DNA from 2 places in the Streptomyces sp. NPDC020983 genome. Region 2 is predicted to be linked to the other one. Evidence: riboswitches for the same ligand, from Rfam matches in the RefSeq annotation. Region 2 holds a riboswitch; the other holds the start of a gene.
The links. Region 2 has a riboswitch for cobalamin ahead of ACH4SE_RS26290 (cobalamin biosynthesis protein). Riboswitches for the same ligand answer to the same signal wherever they lie in the genome.

Region 1 (5,854 bases), on a different contig from region 2:
AGACGCGAGACCGGTGCGTACGGCCGCCCGCGCTGGGGTAAGTTGGGCGCCGACCGGCGGCGAGGCCGCCGGCGCGTGCCACGACTTGCAGGGGGAGGTGGGACCGATCACCGCGCGTACGCACCGCACGTTCCCGCCGTACGGCCGCGGCTCCGGGGCTTCCTGACCGGTCCGCAGGCCGCCGCACCCCGCCGAGAGGCCGCCATGCCGCACACCCCGGAAACCGCCGGGCCCCCGCCCGCGCCGCCCGCCCCGCAGACCTCGCACGCCGCCGTCACCGCCCGGCTCAGGGCCGCGGGCTGCGTCTTCGCCGAGGACGAGGCCCGCATCATCCTGGACACCGCCGCCACGCCCGCCGAGGCCGCCGTGATGACCGCCGAGCGCGCCGCCGGGAGGCCGCTCGAACACGTCGTCGGCTGGGCCGAGTTCTGCTCCCTGCGGATCGAGGTCGGGGCGGGGGTGTTCGTCCCCCGCCGGCGTACCGAGCTGCTGGTGCGCGAGGCCGTTGCGCTCGGCCGCGGCGCGCTCGCCGCGCGCGGGCGGGTCGTCGTGGTCGACCTGTGCTGCGGTTCCGGCGCGGTCGGCGCCGCGCTCGCCGCGGCCCTCGGCCGTACCGAACTGCACGCCGCCGACCTCGACCCGGCGGCGGTCGCCTGCGCGGCCCGCAACATCGCCGCCGCCGGCGGCCGGGTCCACCGCGGCGACCTCTTCGCGGCGCTGCCGGACGCGCTGCGCGGCACGGTCGACGTGCTGGCCGCCAACGTGCCCTACGTGCCCACCGGTGCCGTCGCGCTGCTGCCCTCCGAGGCCCGCGACCACGAGGCCCGTATCGCCCTCGACGGCGGGCCCGACGGTCTCGACGTGCTGCGCAGGGTCGCCGCCGACGCCGCACGGTGGCTGGCCCCCGGCGGCTCGGTCCTGGTCGAGGCGGGCGAGCGGCAGGCGGACACGGCCGCGGGCATCCTCGCGGAGGGCGGGCTGCTCGCCCGTACCGTCACGGACGACGACCTCGGCGCGACGGCCGTCGTCGGCACCCGGCCGCCGCGCTGAACGGCGAAGGCCCGTGCCCCGGCAGCAGCCGGGGCACGGGCCTTCGCCGCCGCCGCGCGGTCAGTCCGGCTGCTCCGCGGCGCGCAGCCCGGACGACCACTTCTCCTCGATGTTGCCGAACTTCCAGACCGCCACCGCCACCGCCCAGGTGGCGAAGAACAGCCCGACGATCACGTAGCCCACGACGTTGAGGTCCAGGCCGCCCACCCAGTCCCAGAAGGCGCCGTGCAGCCCGGCCTTGTCGCTGATCAGGCCCAGCAGCTCCACGGTGCCGATGATGAGCGCGACGGCGACGGACAGGCCGGTGATGGTGAGGTTGTAGTAGACCTTGCGGACGGGCTTGGAGAAGGCCCACTCGTAGGCGAAGTTCATGAACGAGCCGTCGATCGTGTCCAGCAGGCACATGCCCGCCGCGAACAGCACCGGCAGGCACAGGATCGCGTACCACGGCAGCCCGGAGGCGGCGCCGGAGCCGGCCAGCACCAGCAGGGCGATCTCGGTCGCGGTGTCGAAGCCGAGGCCGAACAGCAGCCCCAGCGGGTACATCTGCCAGGGCTTGGTGATCGACTTCATCACCCGGCCGAGCAGCCGGTTCATGAAGCCGCGGTTGTTCAGGTGCTCCTCCAGCGCCGCCTCGTCGAAGTGCCCGCCGCGCATCTGCCGGAAGACCTTCCAGATCCCGGCCAGGATCAGCAGGTTGATGAACGCGATGGCGTAGAGGAACGTGCCGGAGACCGTGGTGCCGATCCAGCCGGTGACGGTGTGCAGCTGCGAGTCGTCGTTCTCGACCGGGTCGGACAGCGACCTGACGCCCAGCGACAGCAGCACCGCCAGCCCGAAGACGATGCTGGAGTGGCCCAGCGAGAACCAGAAGCCCACCGACAGCGGGCGCTCGCCCTCGTGCATGAGCTTGCGGGTGGTGTTGTCGATCGCCGCGATGTGGTCGGCGTCGAAGGCGTGCCGCATGCCGAGCGTGTACGCGGTCACGCCGATGCCGATGCCGAAGGACTTGGTGCCGACGCTGTAGTGCTCCGGCGCCACGATCGCCACCAGCGTGAACCAGCCGATCACGTGGAGGGCGACGATGAATGCCGCCATGCCGCCGAGCCGGGTCCATTCCGCCCGCGTCATCGAGCGCTTCATCCGTCCCAGACGTGATCCGGCGGGCGCCGGGGCCTCGGTGGTGCTGCTCATTCCTTCGTCCTCCGGAGCGGCCGGTGTGGTGCCTTTCGCATCAGACTACTAGTTGCGAACCATGTGCAATAGGCCGCCCCGGGCCCCGGAGACCTTGATCACATCCGGAGAAGCCCTGGTGATCGCCGATCCGTGCTGATTGACGCATGACAGAACGGAGCCCTACGCTCACCGGGTAGTGATGGCATGGGGAAGCCGGTGAGACTCCGGCACGGTCGCGCCACTGTGATCCCGCCGCCTCCGGGCGAGACGGGCAGTCAGATACCCGCCCGTCACGACGCCCAGCAGACCAGGGACGCACGATCCCCGAAGGAGGGCTCACCTTGAGCAGCATTTCCCCCACCCGCCCCGCCGCCACACCGGTCGTCCTGCCGGTCACCAAGGCCGCGCTGTGGCTCGTCGGCGCCACCGTCCTCGCACTGCTCGCCTACTACTTCATCGGCGTCGACCAGGGCGCCGTCTCCGTGTTCGGCAAGGACATGCACCTCCACGAGTTCGTCCACGACGCACGCCACTTCCTCGGCTTCCCCTGCCACTGACGGCGAGCGACGGACAACTCGGCATGGAGAAGAAACTCGTGCTGCGCGGCGTCCTCGCCGGCGCAGTCGCCGGCCTGCTCGCCTTCCTCTTCGCCCGCGTCCTGGCCGAGCCGTACATCGGCAGGGCCATGGACTACGAGAAGGGCCGCGACGCCGCCCAGGCCGCCCTCGACAGGGCCGCCGGGATCGCCCCGGAGGCCGCGGGGTCCGACCTGTTCAGCCGCACCGTCCAGGCCGACGTCGGCATCGGCGTCGGCATGGTCGCCTTCGGCATGGCGATGGGCGCGCTCCTCGCCGTCGCCTACACCGCCTGCCTCGGCCGGGTCGGCGGGCTGCGCGCCCGCACCCTCGCCCTGCTCGTGGCGGGCGGCGGATTCCTCGGCCTGTACCTGGTGCCGTTCCTGAAGTACCCGGCCAACCCGCCGGCCATCGGCCACGAGGAGACCATCAGGGCCCGCAGCGCCCTCTACCTGATCATGGTGGTGTGCTCGGTCGCCTTCCTCGCCGGGGCCGTCTGGCTGGGCCGCCGGCTGCAGGCGCGCTTCGGCAACTGGAACGCCACACTGCTGGCCGGCGCCGCGTTCGTCGTCGCCATCGGCGCCGTCATGCTGCTCCTGCCGTCGCTCGGGCACCTCGGCTACAACAAGGAGCACTACGGCGACCACGCCACCGAGACGCCCCAGCCGCTCACCGACCCCGAGGGGCACATCGTCTTCCCCGGTTTCCCCGCCGACGTCCTCTTCGCCTTCCGCTTCTACTCCGTGGGCGCGCAGCTCCTGCTGTGGTCCGCGCTCGGCCTGGTCTTCGCGCCGCTCGCCGAACGCGTCCTGCGCCCCGCGGCGGCCGCCGCCCCCGCACGCGGGACGGCGCCGTCCCCCGCATGACACCACCCGCACCCGGCACGAGGGACCAGGGCGCGGTGATCGCCGGGATCACCGCGCTCGGGCCCTTCTTCTCCTTCACCACGCACCCGGAGCCGGCAGCGGGCCCGGCCGCCGGTACGGCGGCGTCGCCGGACCCCGCGGGATCCGGCGACGCCGGGTGGCAGGCCCTCGACGGGCCCGCGGTCGCCGCCCGCGCCGGAGCCGTCCGGGCGTGGCTGGCCGCGGCGGGCGGGCGGCCGCCCGAGGCCGTCGAGGCCCGCGTCGGCGCGTCCGTCGCGCACCTCGGCCTCGCCGCCCGCCTGGTGTCACCCGCCCTCGCCGCCGCCGTCCTGCACGGCACGCTCCTCGACCACCGGCTCGCCGCGGTCCGCTGGCGGCCCGTCCTCGGCGGCCCCGTGCCCCTCTCGCTGCCCGCCGCCGCGCTGCGCGGCCCTGCCCTGCCGCCCGGCGCGCTCGCCGACGCCTTCGCCGCCCGGCTGCACGACGGCCCCCTCGCCGAACTGGCCGCCCTCCACGTCCCCCTCGGCGTCTCCCGGCACATCCTGCTGGGCAACACCGCCTCCGCCGTCAACGGCGCCGCCGCCATGATCGCCGCCGCCCGCCCCCGTCTCGCCGCCGCCACCGCCGCCTTCGCCGCCGCGCTGCTGGACCGCGAGCCGCTGCGCGCGCAGCGCGACCGTACGGCCGCCGGCGCCTTCCGCCGCCGCAGCTGCTGCCTCATCTACCGCGCCGCCCCCGACCGCCGCGGCGCCCTGTGCGGCGACTGCGCCCTGCACACCACCACGGACCGCCGCCCATGAGACACGTCCACGTCATCGGCATCGGAGCCGGCGACCCCGCCCAGCTCACCCTCCAGGCCGTCGACGCCATCGGCCGCACCGACGTCTTCTTCCTGATCGACAAGGGCGACGCCAAGGCCGATCTGACCGCCCTGCGCGAGCTGATCCTGCGGCGGCACGCGACCCGCCCGCACCGCGTCGTCACCGCCCGCGACCCCGAGCGCGACCGCACCGCGGCGACCCCCGGCTACGCACCCGCCGTCGACGACTGGCGCGCCCGCCGTGCCGCCCTCTACCGCCGGATGATCACCGAGGAGCTTCCCGACGGCGGCACCGGCGCCTTCCTGGTGTGGGGCGACCCCGCCCTCTACGACAGCACCCCCACGATCCTCGACGAGCTCCGCGCGGACGGCGGCCCCGCCTTCGAGTGGTCCGTCGTCCCCGGCGTCAGCAGCGTCGCCGCGCTGACCGCCCGGCACCGCGTGACCCTCAACCAGGTCGGCGGCGCCGTCCACATCACCACCGGCCGCCGTCTCGCCGAGCACGGGCTGCCGCCCGGCGCCGACGACGTCGTGGTGATGCTCGACGCCCGGCACGCCTTCACCGCCCTCGCCGGCCGGGGCCTGCACATCTACTGGGGCGCCTACCTCGGCACCCCCGACGAGATCCTGCTGTCCGGCCCCCTCGACACCGCGCTCGCCGCCCGGATCACCGCCGTGCGCACCGAGGCCCGCGCCCGCAAGGGCTGGATCATGGACACCTACCTGCTCCGCAGGCCCCGCGGCGCGGCCCCCGGACCCCTGGACGCCCCCCGCCCCGGTGAGGACCGCGAGGCCACCTGATGCTGCGCGTCCTCCTCCTGGGCGGCACCGGCGAGGCCCGCGCGCTGGCGGACCTGCTCGCCGGGGACGCGGGTCTGGAGGTCACCACCTCGTTCGCCGGGCGCACCCCGCGGCCGCACCTGCCCGCCGGGCGCGTCAGGTCCGGCGGCTTCGGCGGCGCCGACGGCCTCGCGCAGTGGCTGCGCGAGCACCGCACCGGCGCCGTCGTCGACGCCACCCACCCCTTCGCCGCCCGGATCAGCGCGCACGCCGCCCGCGCGGCCCGCACCGCGGGCGTACCGCTGCTGGCGCTGCGCAGGCCCGGATGGACCGCGCAGCCGGGCGACCGGTGGCACTGGGCGGCCGACGCCGCCGAGGCCGCCGCGCTGCTGCCCGCCCTCGGCCGGCGCCCCTTCCTCACCACCGGGGCCGGTGAGCTGGCCGCCTTCGCCGCCCTGCCCCTGCGCTTCCTGGCCCGCACGCTCACGCCCCCGCCCCCGCCGCTCCCCGCACGCTGCCACCTGGTCACCGCCCGCGGGCCCTTCACCCTCGACACCGAGCGCGCCCTGCTGCGCGAGCACCGCATC
Region 2 (5,854 bases):
GCGCCGGAGCGCGTCATCGGAGAGTATGCCCGTCGGTCCCGCGGTGCCGGGCCCTGTGCCCGCCCAGCGCGCGAGCCGTACGGCGGCGCCGAGTTCGGCCCGGGCGAGCCGGGCCAGCTCCGGCAGCGGAGGGGTGCCTTCGGGCGGCCGGGCAGGCCGCGACCGGCGCGTTGTCGCGGTCCTGCGGGCCGCGGTGAGCGGCCGCCGGGGAACGAGGCGGAGCGGAGTGTCTCGCGGGCTACGGGACGTCACTTGAGCAGTCTCGTACGTGCGGGCCCAGATTCCCAATCGGGCGGGCCTTCCCGCTGTGACGCGCTCACATGAGCGGGGTGAGGAAGCGCCGCAGCGTCTCCTCGTAGCCGGCCGGATCGGCGTTCCACATCGCGCCGTGCCGGGCCCCGGGGACGGTGTGCAGCACCACCGACTCCGGGTGCCGGGCGGCGAGTTCACGGGAGGCGTCCCAGGGCGCGAGGGTGTCGTCCGGGCCGTGGAGGATCAGGGTCGGGACGGTGGGCGGCAACGGGTCGGCCGGGGCCGCGGCCGCGCGCGGCGGCTGCGCCCGGCGGCCCTCCGCCGCGCGGACCGCGAGCCGGGTCAGCGGCGCGGGCAGGCCGTGCGACGCGGCGGCGGCCCGCACCGTGGCCCGCCAGTCCAGCACCGGCGAGTCCAGCACCAGGCCGGCGACCCGCTCCCGTTCGGCCGACAGCCGCTGGGCGTGCAGGGCCATCGTGGCGCCCACCGACCAGCCGAAGAGCACGATGCGCTCGGCGCCGTACTCGAGGGCGTAGCGCATCCCCGCGTCCAGGTCGCGCCATTCGGCACGCCCCAGGTGGCCGATGCCGTCCGCGGGCCGCGGTGCGCCCGGGTCGCCGCGGTAGCCCAGCACGAGCTGGGGGAAGCGGTGGTGGTGCAGCGCCGGCAGGACGTTCATCGCGTGCTCGCGCGTCGCCCCGAGGCCGTGCACGGTGATCACCCAGGTGCTCCGGTCGCCCGGCAGGTACCAGCCGGGCAGCGGGCCGAGCTCGCCCGGCACGGCGACCTCGGTGAAGTCCAGCCCGAGCGCGGTCCGCGGGTCCCCCCGGTGCACCTGGGGGGTGAGGCGGACGGCGGTGCCCTGGTCGAGGGAGCCGTGCGGGACGGCGAGCAGCTTGCGGGTCACGGTGTACGCCGTGCTCCCGACGACGTCGCCGGCGATGGCGTGCAGGCCGCTGTCCGCGGTGAGGCCGTAGACGCCGCGGCGCGCCGAGGACGCGGTACGGGTGAGGGTGACGCGGTCCTCCGCGACCGCGTGCACGGTCACCGCCCCTTCCGGGGCGGGGCCCTCCGGGGGCGGGCGGAGGGCAAAGCGGGAGCCGTACCGGCCGGCCGCCACGAGGGCGGCCGTGCCCGCACCCAGCACGGTCGTGGTCGTCGCCACGGCGGTTCGCAGTCGCATCCCGTCCAGTGTCGCGCGCGGCGGGGCATGCGGCCAACCGGACGCCGCCGCGCGAGTTTCGGGGCACTGCCCCGGCGCCGCGCGGCGCGGAACGTCCCCGCCCGCCCCGGGGGGGCGGTTCAGTGCGGCTGCCCGTAGGCGGCGAGGGCGGCGGACGCGGCGGCGAGGTCGTCCGCGGAGAGGGTCCGGGGGCGGCCCGCGGAGGTGGCGAGGAGCCAGACGCGGCTCATCCACTCGAGTTGGGCGGTGTGCTCGTAGGCCCGGGTGAGGGTCGCGGCGTGGGCGAGGGTGCCGTGGTTGGCCAGGAGGCACGCCGTGCGCCCGCGGAGCGCGGCGACCGCCCCGGCCGCGAGTTCCTCGGTGCCGTAGAGCGCGTAGGGGGCGACGCGTACGGGCCCGCCGAGCGCGGCGGTCATGTAGTGGACGGGCGGCAGTTCGTCGGTGAGGAGGGTCACGGCGGTGGCGTGCGGCGCGTGCGTGTGGACGATCGCGCCCGCGTCCGTGGCGCGGTAGACGGCGAGGTGCAGCGGCAGCTCGCTGGTCGGGCGCAGTTCGCCGCGCACCTGGCGCCCGTCGAGGCCGACGGCGACGAGGTCCGCGGGGCGCAGCCGCTCGTACGGCACGCCGGTGGGCGTCACGACGACGAGTTCGCCGACGCGCGCGGAGACGTTGCCGGAGGTGCCGACGACGAGGCCGTCGGCCACGCTGCGGCGGGCGGCCGCGACGACCTCTTCCCACGCTTCGGCGACAGCGTCCTGCACGGTGCGTCCTTCCGTTGCCGGGTCCGGGCCCGGGCTCGGTCCCGGTCGCGGCATTGTCGCCGCCCCGCGGCCCGGATCACCGCCCGTATACCGTGACGGTGATCACCCTTGGCGCCGCGTTCACTGACCTGTCATCTTGGCACCACGAGTCCCCTGTCAGTTCACCTTCCGTTCACGAACGGTCCGTACGGTCGGCTCGCCACTGTCCGATCGAACGATTGCCTGGGTCCATGGAACACATGACGCTCCTGATCGGAATCGTCATCGCCACCGCTCTCGCGTTCGATTTCACGAACGGTTTCCACGACACCGCCAACGCGATGGCCACGACCATCTCGACCGGCGCCCTCAAGCCCAGGACGGCGGTGGCCATGTCCGCCGCGCTGAACCTCGTCGGGGCCTTCCTGTCCGTCGAGGTGGCCAAGACCATCTCCGGCGGCATCATCGACGAGTCGGCCGGCGTCAGACCGCAGATGATCTTCGCCGCGCTGGTCGGCGCGATCGTCTGGAATATGCTGACCTGGCTGGCCGGGCTGCCCTCCAGTTCCTCGCACGCGCTCTTCGGCGGGCTGATCGGCGCGACGCTGGTCGCGGTCGGGCGGCACGGCGTGCACGGCGACGCCGTGGTCATGAAGGTCCTCGTCCCGGCGCTCGCCGCCCCCTTCGTCGCGGGCCTCGCCGCCACCGCCGCGACGCGGCTCAGCTACCGGCTGGACCGCAAGGCCGACCCGCGGGCCACGGCCAGGGGCTACCGCGCCGGGCAGATCGCCTCGGCGGGCCTCGTCTCGCTCGCGCACGGCACGAACGACGCGCAGAAGACCATGGGCGTGATCACCCTCGCGCTCATCACCGGCGGGGTCGTCGCCCCGCACTCCGACCCGCCGCTGTGGGTCGTCGTCTCGGCGGGCGCGGCGATCGCGCTCGGCACCTACATAGGCGGCTGGCGGATCATCCGCACGATGGGCAGGGGCCTCACCGACATCCAGCCGCAGCAGGGCTTCGCGGCGCAGACCGGTGCCGCCGCCACCATCCTGGCCTCCTCCCACCTCGGTTTCGCGCTGTCCACCACGCAGGTGTGCTCCGGCTCGGTCATGGGCGCGGGTCTGGGCCGCAGCGGCGCGGTGGTGCGCTGGAGCACCGCGGGGCGGATGGTCGCCGCGTGGGCGCTGACGCTGCCCGCGGCCGGGCTGGTCGGTGCGGGCGCCGCGCTGCTGGCCGACCAGGGCAACTGGGGCGTGGCCGCGGTCGCCGTGCTCGGGCTCGCGGTGTGCGCGGCGATCCGCACGGCGGCGCGCCGCAGGCCCGTCACGCACGCCAACGTCAACGACGAGGCCGCCGGCGCCGTCCCCGAGCCGCAGGGCGCGGTGACCGCGGCCATCGCCGCCGTGATCCCCCCGCCGGCCGGCACCCCGGCCCCCACCGCGACCGTCTGAAGGAGTCCCGCATGAGCATCGACTGGCACGCCCTCGGCTCGGTCCTGGTCGTCACGCTGCTGTCCACCGTCGGCCTGGTCGGCGTCTTCACGCTCGGCGTGGTCGGCCTGTCCCGGCCCGCGGCCGGTCCCGGCGGCGTGGCCGCGCGCGGCGGCGCCTACGCGTGCTTCGCCGCGTGCGCGGCGGCGGTCGCGTGGGGGATCTGGCTGATCGTCGCGAAGTAGCGGGCCCGGCGCGGGCCCGTCCGGCCGTCCCGCGGTGGCGGGGTGTGGACCTCACCACACTCCGTCGCCGCAGGTCAAGGGCGCCTTGACGCGGTCGTCGCGGCCGTGGTGGACTGCCCGGTGCCATACGGCGGCAGGAGAGGAAGTCCGGTGCGAATCCGGCGCGGTCCCGCCACTGTCACCGGGGAGTGCACTCCCGACCCGTACGTCACGGCCGGCTTGCCGGCTGGAAGACCCGGGAGTGCGTAGATCCGGGAGCCAGGAGACTCTCACCGCCGGTCACGTCGAACCAGGGCGCGGACCCTGAGTGAGGACAACAGCCATGCCCGGCGCCATTCCCCCAGCGGTCCGCACCACTCCGTCCCTCCCAGGGGTGACGGCGGTCTGAGCGATGCGTGCCGATCGCACCTACGCGTACGGCGCCGCACTCGGCTTTCTCGGCGATCTCGTCGCGGGTGACCCGCGCCGCGGCCACCCGGTCGCGGCGTTCGGGCGCGCGGCGGGGGCGCTGGAACGCCGGATGTGGCGTGACGGCCGGCCGGCCGGTGCCGTGTACGCGGCACTGTGCGCCGGGTCCGCGGCCTGCGCCGCCGGGCTCGCCGCACGTGCCGCCCGCCGCTCCCGGACCGCCTCCACCGCGCTCACGGCCGCCTGCACCTGGGCGGTCCTCGGCGGCACCTCGCTGGCCCGCGAGGCCCGCACGGTGGGCGCCGCGCTCGACGCGGGGGACCTCGACGCGGCCCGGGCCCGGCTGCCGCACCTGTGCGGGCGCGACCCGCAGCACCTGGACGCCGCCCAGATCGCCCGCGCGGTCGTCGAGTCCGTCGCCGAGAACACCTCCGACGCGGTCGTCGGCGCCCTGGTGTGGGGGGCGGCCGCGGGGCCCGCCGGGCTCGCCGGATTCCGCGCCGCCAACACGCTGGACGCGATGGTGGGCCACCGCTCCCCGCGCCACCTGCGGTTCGGCTGGGCCGCGGCGCGGCTCGACGACGCGGCGGGCTGGCCCGGCGCCCGCCTCACCGCGGCCCTCGCCGTCCTCGCGGGGCCGCACCCGGGCACCGCCTGGCGCACCTGGCGCCGCGACGCCGCCGCCCATCCGAGCCCCAACGCGGGCCCGGTGGAGGCCGCCTTCGCCGGGGCCCTCCGCGTCCGCCTGGGCGGCACCCTCTCCTACGCGGGCCGCACCGAGCACCGTCCCGTCCTGGGCGCGGAGTTCCCGCCCCCGTCGGTGCCCGACATCGAGCGCGCCGTCGCCCTGTCCCGCCGGGTGGCCTTCCTGTCCCTGGCCCTGACCCTCACCGCCCGCTCCCTCCTGCCGCCGCGGCGGCAGGCCCGTGCGAGCGGCCCGGCGGTACCCGGGGCACGGCGGGGGGAGGCGGCGTGAAGGGCCTCATGGTCGCGGGCACCGCGTCGGACGCGGGGAAGAGCGTCGTCACCGCGGGGATCTGCCGGTTCCTGGCGCGGCAGGGTGTGCGGGTCGCCCCGTTCAAGGGGCAGAACATGTCACTCAACTCCTTCGTGACGCGCGACGGCGCGGAGATCGGGCGGGCGCAGGCGGTGCAGGCGCAGGCCGCGCGCGTGGAGCCGTCCGCGCTCATGAACCCGGTGCTGCTCAAGCCGGGCGGCGACCGCAGCAGCCAGGTGGTGCTGCTGGGCAGGCCGGTCGGCGAGATGTCGGCCCGCGGCTACCACGGCGACGGCGGTTTCCAGGGCGAGTTGGTGGACGTCGTCGCCGACTGCCTGGCGCAGCTGGCGCGTTCGTACGACGCGGTGGTCTGCGAGGGCGCCGGGAGCCCCGCGGAGATCAACCTGCGGCGTACCGACATCGTCAACCTGGGCCTGGCGCACCGCGCGAAGCTGCCCGCGCTGCTGGTGGGCGACATCGACCGCGGCGGCGTCTTCGCGGCGTTCTTCGGGACGACCGCGCTGCTGCCGCCGCAGGAGCAGGCGCTGCTCGCGGGCTACGTGGTGAACAAGTTCCGCGGTGACGTGACGCTGCTG

Region 1: it holds a riboswitch for cobalamin, as region 2 does, so the genes downstream of both, ACH4SE_RS17780 (CbtB-domain containing protein) here and ACH4SE_RS26290 (cobalamin biosynthesis protein) in region 2, are expected to answer to the same signal.

What each region holds. Positions count from the first base shown of each region.
Region 1 is NZ_JBIRRA010000007.1:260,973-266,826, forward strand. Features, by position in the region: gene ACH4SE_RS17770 (putative protein N(5)-glutamine methyltransferase) at 205-1,050, shown strand; gene ACH4SE_RS17775 (HoxN/HupN/NixA family nickel/cobalt transporter) at 1,111-2,181, opposite strand; cobalamin riboswitch at 2,401-2,532, shown strand; gene ACH4SE_RS17780 (CbtB-domain containing protein) at 2,568-2,783, shown strand; gene ACH4SE_RS17785 (CbtA family protein) at 2,807-3,667, shown strand; gene ACH4SE_RS17790 (hypothetical protein) at 3,664-4,467, shown strand; gene cobF (precorrin-6A synthase (deacetylating)) at 4,464-5,288, shown strand; gene ACH4SE_RS17800 (cobalt-precorrin-6A reductase) at 5,291-5,854, shown strand, end outside.
Region 2 is NZ_JBIRRA010000012.1:193,900-199,753, reverse strand. Features, by position in the region: gene ACH4SE_RS26315 (hypothetical protein) at 1-252, opposite strand, end outside; gene ACH4SE_RS26310 (alpha/beta hydrolase) at 317-1,435, opposite strand; gene ACH4SE_RS26305 (class II aldolase/adducin family protein) at 1,555-2,250, opposite strand; gene ACH4SE_RS26300 (anion permease) at 2,427-3,629, shown strand; gene ACH4SE_RS26295 (hypothetical protein) at 3,641-3,853, shown strand; cobalamin riboswitch at 3,992-4,122, shown strand; gene ACH4SE_RS26290 (cobalamin biosynthesis protein) at 4,245-5,237, shown strand; gene ACH4SE_RS26285 (cobyric acid synthase) at 5,246-5,854, shown strand, end outside.